Streptomyces collinus Tu 365: one gene and its partner. The protein of the gene in region 1 binds, or shares a complex with, the protein of each later gene. Links are inferred from orthologs where the notes say so. Each region holds a gene or a part of one and is shown on either strand. Other genes may lie near its edges.

Region 1 (4,487 bases):
GGCCCCCTGCGTACCCGCGGCACCCGCCCGGTCGTCCACGACCTCGGCTGGTTCGTGCCCCGGGCCGGCGCCCTGGAGGTATTCGCCCGTATCGCCGCCGGCAGCCGGCTCCGCGCCATGGCCTTCCGGCTGGAGCAGGGCCCGGACCACCGCTGGCGCTGCACGGCGATCGAACTGGGCCCGAGGCCGCCCCACGCCCCCGAGGACTGACCCGCCTGCCCCGCACGGCCCTTCCGCCGCCCACGGAGCCGCCCCCCGGGCCCGCGCGGAAGCCGCGCGCAGGGCCAGGAGGCCCGCGGCCACGACGAGGGGGCCGCAGGCACGGCGAAGGACCCGCAGGCACGGCGCAGGAGCCGCAGCCAGGGCGGTGAGGCCACGGCCATGAGGAAGGAGCCGCAGGCACGGCGGAGAGGCCCGCAGGCACGGCCCAGGAGCCGCAGGCACGAGGAGATGCCCGCAGGCACGGGGAAGGGCCGCAGGCACCAGGAGAGGCCCGCGGGCACGGCGAAGGGCCGGGCCCCCGTGAAAGAGGGGCCCGGCCCTTCGGCTCCTGGCTCGGTGACCGCGGGTCAGTGGCCGCAGGTCACTTCTTGCGGCGCCGGCCGCCCTTGGCCTGCTTGCGACGCTCGGCCCGCGTCAGCCCGTCCGACTCGGAGCGCACCGGCTCGTCGTCCTCCAGGTCGCGCTCCACGATGCCGCCCTCGCCGTCGACGGTCGGCGCGGAGAAGTGCAGGTCCCGGCGCTGCGGAACGTCGAGGCCCTTGGCCCGGATCTCCGGACGCGCGCCCGCCTGGGCCGGCACGGTGTCCTGGACGCCCTCGGGGAGCGCGAGGTCCTCGACCGGGACCTCCTCGACCTGCTGCTCGACCTGGACCTCCAGGTTGAACAGGTAGCCGACGGACTCCTCCTTGATGCCCTCCATCATGGCGGTGAACATGTCGAAGCCCTCGCGCTGGTACTCGACCAGCGGGTCCTTCTGGGCCATCGCGCGCAGGCCGATGCCCTCCTGGAGGTAGTCCATCTCGTAGAGGTGCTCACGCCACTTGCGGTCGAGGACCGACAGCACGACCCGGCGCTCCAGCTCACGCATGATCTCGGAGCCGAGCTGGGCCTCGCGCGCCTGGTACTGCTCGCGGATGTCGTCCTTGATGGACTCGGAGATGAACTCGGCGGTCAGACCGGCCCGGTCACCGGCCGCCTCCTCCAGCTCCTCGATGGTGACCTTCACCGGGTAGAGCTGCCGGAAGGCACCCCACAGCCGGTCCAGGTCCCAGTCCTCGGGGAAGCCCTCGGCGGTCTCCGCGCCGACGTAGGCGTCGATGGTGTCGTCCGTGAAGTGCTGGATCTGCTCCTGCAGGTCCTCGCCCTCCAGGACGCGCCGGCGTTCGCCGTAGATGACCTCGCGCTGCCGGTTGAGCACCTCGTCGTACTTCAGGACGTTCTTGCGCGTCTCGAAGTTCTGCTGCTCGACCTGCGACTGCGCGGACGCGATCGCGCGCGTGACCATCTTGTTCTCGATCGGCACGTCGTCCGGCACGTTCGCCATCGACATCACGCGCTCGACCATCTGGGCCTTGAACAGGCGCATCAGGTCGTCACCGAGGGAGAGGTAGAAGCGGGACTCGCCCGGGTCGCCCTGACGGCCGGAACGACCGCGCAACTGGTTGTCGATACGGCGCGACTCGTGCCGCTCGGTGCCCAGCACGTACAGACCGCCGAGGCTCTCGACCTCCTCCTTCTCGGCCTTGACCGCCTGCTCGGCCTTGGCCAGGGCGGCGGGCAGGGCGTGCGCCCACTCCTCGATGTGCTCCTCGGGGTCGAGGCCGCGCTGGCGCAGCTCCGCCTCGGCGAGGTCCTCGGGGTTGCCGCCGAGCTTGATGTCGGTACCACGGCCGGCCATGTTGGTGGCCACCGTCACGGCGCCCTTGCGGCCGGCCTGGGCGACGATCGACGCCTCACGCTCGTGGTGCTTGGCGTTCAGCACCTCGTGCTGGATGCCGCGCTTGCTGAGCTGCTGCGAGAGGTACTCCGACTTCTCGACGGAGGTCGTGCCGACGAGGATCGGCTGGCCCTTCTCGTGCTTCTCGGCGATGTCGTCGACGACGGCCTCGAACTTGGCCACCTCGGTGCGGTAGATCAGGTCGGACTGGTCCATGCGGACCATCGGCTTGTTGGTCGGGATCGGGACCACGCCGAGCTTGTAGATCTGGTGGAACTCGGCGGCCTCGGTCATGGCCGTACCGGTCATGCCGGAGAGCTTCTTGTAGAGGCGGAAGAAGTTCTGCAGGGTGATCGTGGCGAGCGTCTGGTTCTCGTCCTTGATGTCCACCCCTTCCTTCGCCTCGATCGCCTGGTGCATGCCCTCGTTGTAGCGGCGGCCGGCGAGGATACGGCCGGTGTGCTCGTCGACGATCATGACTTCGCCGTCGATGACGACGTAGTCCTTGTCCTTCTTGAAGAGCTCCTTGGCCTTGATGGCGTTGTTCAGGTAGCCCACGAGCGGGGTGTTCACCGACTCGTAGAGGTTGTCGATGCCCAGCCAGTCCTCGACCTTGCTGACGCCGGACTCGTGGATGGCGACGGTGCGCTTCTTCTCGTCGACGTCGTAGTCGCCGGTCTCCTCCATGCCCTTGAGCGGGTTGCCGGCCTCGCCCCTCTTCAGGCGGATGACCAGCTTGGCGAAGTCGCCGTACCACTTGGTGGCCTGGTCGGCCGGGCCGGAGATGATCAGCGGCGTACGGGCCTCGTCGACGAGGATGGAGTCGACCTCGTCGACGATGGCGAAGTTGTGGCCGCGCTGCACCAACTCGTCCTGCGACCACGCCATGTTGTCGCGCAGGTAGTCGAAGCCGAACTCGTTGTTCGTGCCGTAGGTGATGTCGCACGCGTACTGCTCGCGGCGCTGGGCCGGCGTCATGTTGGCCAGGATGCAGCCGACCTCGAGGCCCAGGAACTTGTGGACGCGGCCCATCATCTCGGAGTCGCGCTCGGCCAGGTAGTCGTTGACCGTGATGAGGTGGACGCCGTCTCCGGAGAGGGCGTTCAGGTACGCCGGCAGCGTACCGACGAGGGTCTTGCCCTCACCGGTCTTCATCTCGGCCACGTAGCCGAGGTGGAGGGCGGCGCCACCCATGAGCTGCACGTCGTAGTGCCGCTGGCCGAGGACGCGCTTGGCGGCCTCGCGGACGGTGGCGAACGCCTCGGGGAGCAGATCGTCCAGGCTCTCACCGTCGGCGTAGCGCTGCTTGTACTCCTCGGTGAGGGCACGCAGCTCGGCGTCGGAGAGGTCGACGAAGTCCTCTTCGATGGAGTTGACCTGGTCCGCGATGCGGTGCAGCTTGCGCAGGATCTTGCCTTCGCCTGCACGCATGATCTTCGAGAGGACGGACACGGGGGCTGGTCTCCTTGCCGGTCGGGCCTGGGACGGTCGGTTTTCCTTGACGTACTGAGCAACGGCCATCGTATGCGAGGACCCGGCCGCGCCGGGAGGCCTGGCGGTCCGACGGCTGCTTCACACGTTCCAACGGCCGGGAGCGGCGGATAGTGCCGCCCCGTGCGAGGAAATGCGCGAATTGTGACCGCCCGCTCACACACCGCGAAAACACTGGCGTGGCGGGGGTCCCCCGAACAGAATCGGCCGATGGAACCCGTGACGCTGACCACCGACCGTCTCGTCCTGCGCACCGTCGGCCCGGACGACACCGCCGCAGTGTACGAGGCCGTCCAGGACCCGGACATCCAGCGCTGGACGACCATCCCCTCCCCCTATCTGCCCGAGCACGCCCGGGGCTTCACGGAGGAGATGGTCCCCGACGGCTGGTCCGACGGCTCCATGTTCACCTTCGGCGTGTTCACGGCGGACGGAACGCTGGCCGGGATGCTCGGCCTGACGATGCGCGCGCTCGGCGTGGCCGAGGTCGGCTTCTGGTCGGCCAAGGAGCACCGCGGCCGCGGCTACGTCACCGAGGCCGTGCTCGCCTCGTGCCGGTGGATCTTCACCGAGGTGGGCGTGGACCGCGTCGAATGGCGCGCCGAGGTCGGCAACCACGCCTCCCGCGCGGTGGCGGAGCGCGCCGGTTTCACCGTCGAGGGCACCCTGCGCTCGGCGGTCAACAACAAGGGCGTCCGCCGGGACTGCTGGGTGGGCTCCCTCCTGCCGTCGGACCTGGGCCTCGCGTCGACGGCACCGTACCTGCCCGCCCGGACCTGACCGCCCGGCCGCCGGGACGGAACCGCAGGCCGCTCGGGGTCTGTCAGTGGCACCCTCTATCGTCCGACGCATGACGACCCTTCCGCGTCCCACCACCACGCTCACCGCGGACGACGCCCGGCGTGTCGCCCTACGGGCCCAGGGCTTCCTCGGTGCGCCCGACCGGCGTGCCGGTGTCCGCGGCGTGCTCCGCCACCTCGGCGCGGTCCAGCTGGACACCATCTCGGTCCTGGCCCGCTCCCACGAGCTGGTCGCCTACGCCCGCCTCGGCGCGGTC
Region 2 (3,960 bases), 1.5 Mb from region 1 along the record:
GAGTGCTCCCAGTGCGAGGACCAGGTGCCGTCGGTGGTGATGACCGTCCAGTCGTCCTCGAGGACCTCGGTGCGCGGGGTGCCGAGGGAGACCATCGGCTCGATGGCGAGGCAGAGGCCGGGGACCAGCTTGGGGCCCTTGCCGCGCCGGCGGTCCACGTAGTTCAGCAGGTGCGGGTCCATGTGCATCTCGGTGCCGATGCCGTGGCCGCCGTAGTCCTCGATGATCCCGTACTTGCCGCCGCCGGGCTTGGGCTGGCGGCGGATGTAGGTCTCGATCGCCCGGGAGATGTCCACCAGGCGGTTGCCCTGCTTCATGGCCGCGATACCGGCCCACATCGACTCCTCCGTCACCCGGGAGAGCTCGACCAGCTCCGGGGCGTGACCGGAGCCCACGAACGCGGTGTAGGCCGCGTCGCCGTGCCAGCCGTCGACGATGGCGCCGCAGTCGATGGAGATGATGTCGCCGTCCTTCAGGACGACGTCCTCCGAGGGGATGCCGTGGACGACCACGTCGTTGACCGAGGTGCAGATGGTGGCGGGGAAGCCGCCGTAGCCGAGGAAGTTCGACTTGGCGCCGTTCTCGGCGAGCACCTTGCGGGCCACCTCGTCCAGGTCCCTGGTGCTGGCGCCCGGCACGGCCGCCTCCCGGGTGGCCGCGTGGATCGCGGCGACGACCAATCCCGCCGCACGCATCTTGGCGATCTGCTCGGGGGTCTTGATCTGCACCATGGGGGTCCTGCGCTCTCCGTCACACGTCGGCTGGGTTTACGTACACAACACTACGGCCGCGGCACCCCGGGAGTCCCCCAGAACGGATGTCCGGGGAAGGGGGCCGCGGCCGGAGGGACCGCGATCTACTTGTTCTCGGCCTTCTCGCGCTTGAGGGCGTCCAGCGCCCGCTCGGTGACCTCGTCGACCGGGCCGAGCGCGGAGATCGTGCGGACCAGGCCCTGCGACTTGTAGTAGTCGATGATCGGCTCGGTCTGCGTGTGGTAGACCTCCAGGCGCTTGCGGACGGTCTCCTCGGAGTCGTCGTCGCGCTGGTACAGCTCGCCGCCGCAGACGTCGCAGACGCCTTCCTGCTTCGGGGGGCTGTACGTCACGTGGAACACGTGGGAGGAGTCGTTGCGGCAGATGCGCCGGCCGGCGATCCGCTTGACGACCTCGGCCTCCGGGACCTCCAGGTCCAGGACGGCGTCCAGCGTGATGCCCTCGGTCTGCAGCAGCTGGTCCAGCGCCTCGGCCTGCGAGACGTTGCGCGGGAACCCGTCGAGCAGGAAGCCGCCCACGGCGTCCGGCTGCTCCATGCGGTCCTTGGCCATCGCGATGGTCACCTCGTCGGGAACGAGGTTGCCGGCGTCCATGTAGGACTTCGCGAGCTTGCCCAGCTCGGTCTGCTGGCTGATGTTGGCCCGGAACAGGTCGCCCGTGGAGATGTGCGGGACCGACAGCTTCTCTGCGAGCCGTACGGCTTGCGTTCCCTTACCAGCACCCGGCGGCCCGACGAGGACGATACGCATCAGCGGAGGAACCCTTCGTAATTGCGCTGCTGGAGCTGGCTCTCGATCTGCTTCACCGTCTCCAGGCCGACACCCACGATGATGAGGATGCTGGTCCCGCCGAAGGGGAAGTTCTGGCTTGCCCCGAAGCCGACCAACGCCATTGTCGGTACGAGAGCGATCAGACCCAGATACAGCGAACCCGGCCAGGTGATCCGGTTGAGCACGTAGCTGAGGTACTCAGCGGTCGGTCGGCCAGCCCGGATGCCCGGGATGAAGCCACCATACTTCTTCATGTTGTCGGCGACTTCCTCGGGGTTGAAGGAGATCGCCACGTAGAAGAACGCGAAGAACACGATGAGCAAGAAGTACATCGTGATGTAAATCGGGTGATCGCCCTTGGTCAGGTTCTGCTCGACCCAGGTCTTCCAGCCCGACTTGCCCCCGGCGAACTGCGCGACGAGCGCCGGAATGTAGAGCAGCGACGAGGCGAAAATGACGGGAATCACACCCGCCTGGTTCACCTTGAGCGGGATGTACGTGGACGTACCGCCGTAGGAACGGCGGCCGATCATGCGCTTCGCGTACTGCACCGGGATGCGGCGCTGGGCCTGCTCGACGAAGACCACGAGCGCGACCATGACCAGGCCGACCAGGATCACGGTGCCGAACTCGATCCAGCCGCCGGCCAGCGTGCCCTGCTTCTTGATGGCCCACAGGGCGGACGGGAAGGTGGCGGCGATCGAGATGAACATCAGGATCGACATGCCGTTGCCGATGCCGCGGTCGGTGATCAGCTCACCGAGCCACATGACGACGGCCGTACCGGCGGTCATGCAGATGACCATGGTGATGGTGGTGAAGATCGCCTGGTCGGGGACGATCTGGCCGGCGACGGGGCAGCCGCTGAACAGCGCGCCGCTGCGCGCGGTGGCCACCAGGCCGGTTCCCTGGAGGATGGCCAGCGCCACCGTCAGGTAACGGGTGTACTGCGTGATCTTCGCGGTACCCGCCTGGCCCTCCTTCTTGAGGGCTTCCAGGCGCGGGATGACCACGGTCAGCAGCTGAAGGATGATGCTGGCCGTGATGTACGGCATGATGCCGAGCGCGAAAATCGTGATCTGCAGAAGCGCGCCACCGCTGAACATGTTGACCAGTCCGAAGAGGCCCTGGTTGGCGGACGCCTCGTCCATGCACTGCTGGACTGCCTTGTAGTCCACGCCGGGGATCGGGACGTGGGTACCGACCCGGTACACCACGATGATGGCCAGCGTGAAGAGCAGCTTCTTACGCAGGTCGGGCGTCCTGAACGCCCGGGCGAACGCGGTGAGCACGGTGCCTCCTGCGACCCCCGCGCAACTGCGTCAAGGGTGACGGTCTTGAGGTTCGACGAATGACTAACGGCCAACTGCCGCTCAGAGTGCCCCATGGGGGCATCCTGTGAAAGTGGGCAGTGCAGGCCACCTTACCTGCGGGACCGCTGCCCTAGGAACGACCAACCGGGGATACCCCTTTTGTGGGGTATCCCCGGTCGGGATCGTTCACGTCATCGAGGCGTCCGAGAGACTCAGACGAGCTCGGTGACCGTACCGCCGGCGGCGGTGATCTTCTCCTTGGCGGAGCCGGAGACGGCGTCCACCGTCACCTGCAGCGCCACGGTGATCTCGCCCTGGCCGAGGACCTTGACGAGGCTGTTCTTGCGAACGGCACCCTTGGCCACCAGGCCCTCGACGGTGACCTCGCCACCCTCGGGGTACAGCGCGGCCAGCTTGTCGAGGTTCACGACCTGGAACTCGACCTTGAAGGGGTTCTTGAAGCCCTTCAGCTTCGGGAGGCGCATGTGGAGGGGCATCTGCCCACCCTCGAAGCGCTCCGGAACCTGGTAACGGGCCTTCGTGCCCTTGGTACCACGACCGGCCGTCTTACCCTTCGACGCCTCACCACGACCCACACGGGTCTTGGCGGTCTTGGCGCCCGGGGCGGGACGGAGGTTGTGGATCTTGAGCGGGTTGTTCTCCGCCATGATCAGTCGACCTCCTCGACCGTCACGAGGTGGCGGACGGTGTGCACCATGCCGCGGAACTCGGGGCGGTCCTCCTTGACGACCTGCGTGTTGATGCCCTTGAGACCAAGGGAGCGCAGGGTGTCACGGTGGTTCTGCTTGCTGCCGATGTAGGACTTGACCTGCGTGATCTTGAGCTGAGCCATCACGCACCCGCCCCGGCCCGCGCACGGAGAAGAGCCGCGGGGGCGACGTCCTCGAGAGGCAGACCACGGCGGGCCGCGACCTCCTCCGGACGCTGCAGGCCCTTCAGGGCCGCCACGGTCGCGTGCACGATGTTGATCGCGTTGTCGGAGCCGAGCGACTTCGACAGGATGTCGTGGATACCGGCGCACTCGAGCACGGCACGCACCGGACCACCGGCGATAACGCCGGTACCCGGGGACGCGGGCTTGAG

What was found. The genes of interacting proteins can lie anywhere in the genome.
Region 2: the proteins of secA (region 1) and secY are in contact, whole or in part, in a crystal structure (PDB 3DIN), measured with the Thermotoga maritima proteins. The link is inferred for Streptomyces collinus Tu 365 from one-to-one orthologs. Residues at the interface, in WP_004082002.1 of Thermotoga maritima: Glu261, Ala262, Arg263, Lys300, Ala301, Arg302, Thr303, Ile304, Ile305, Leu323, Tyr324, Asp325, Pro326, Val329, Ser330, Tyr333, Ile336, Lys340, Phe345, Val349, Glu363, Phe364, Tyr374, Ser375, Gly376, Gly377, Glu393, Ile395, Thr482, Ser483; in WP_004081795.1 of Thermotoga maritima: Glu108, Gly109, Glu110, Glu111, Ala236, Glu237, Arg238, Arg239, Ile240, Thr241, Ile242, Gln243, Tyr244, Ala245, Arg246, Arg247, Val248, Thr249, Gly250, Arg251, Arg252, Val253, Tyr254, Gly256, Ala257, Ser258, Thr259, Tyr260, Leu261, Pro262.

Annotation. Positions count from the first base shown.
Region 1 is NC_021985.1:3,609,776-3,614,262, forward strand. What follows is about bases 384-3,739. They hold secA (preprotein translocase subunit SecA), read right to left. Parts: upstream 3,392-3,739; coding sequence 584-3,391; downstream 384-583. Other genes in these bases: B446_RS15595 (GNAT family N-acetyltransferase), read left to right, coding at 3,641-3,739. Also shown: B446_RS15585 (Rv3235 family protein), read left to right, coding at 1-210; more of B446_RS15595, read left to right, coding at 3,740-4,210; B446_RS15600 (winged helix-turn-helix domain-containing protein), read left to right, coding at 4,281-4,487. UniProt on the Escherichia coli protein: Required for protein export, interacts with the SecYEG preprotein conducting channel.
Region 2 is NC_021985.1:5,091,156-5,095,115, reverse strand. Bases 679-3,507 are described here. They hold secY (preprotein translocase subunit SecY), read right to left. Parts: upstream 2,836-3,507; coding sequence 1,522-2,835; downstream 679-1,521. Other genes in these bases: rplO (50S ribosomal protein L15), read right to left, coding at 3,069-3,507; B446_RS22275 (adenylate kinase), read right to left, coding at 857-1,522; map (type I methionyl aminopeptidase), read right to left, coding at 679-731. Also shown: more of map, read right to left, coding at 1-678; more of rplO, read right to left, coding at 3,508-3,524; rpmD (50S ribosomal protein L30), read right to left, coding at 3,527-3,709; rpsE (30S ribosomal protein S5), read right to left, coding at 3,709-3,960. UniProt on the Escherichia coli protein: The central subunit of the protein translocation channel SecYEG. Consists of two halves formed by TMs 1-5 and 6-10.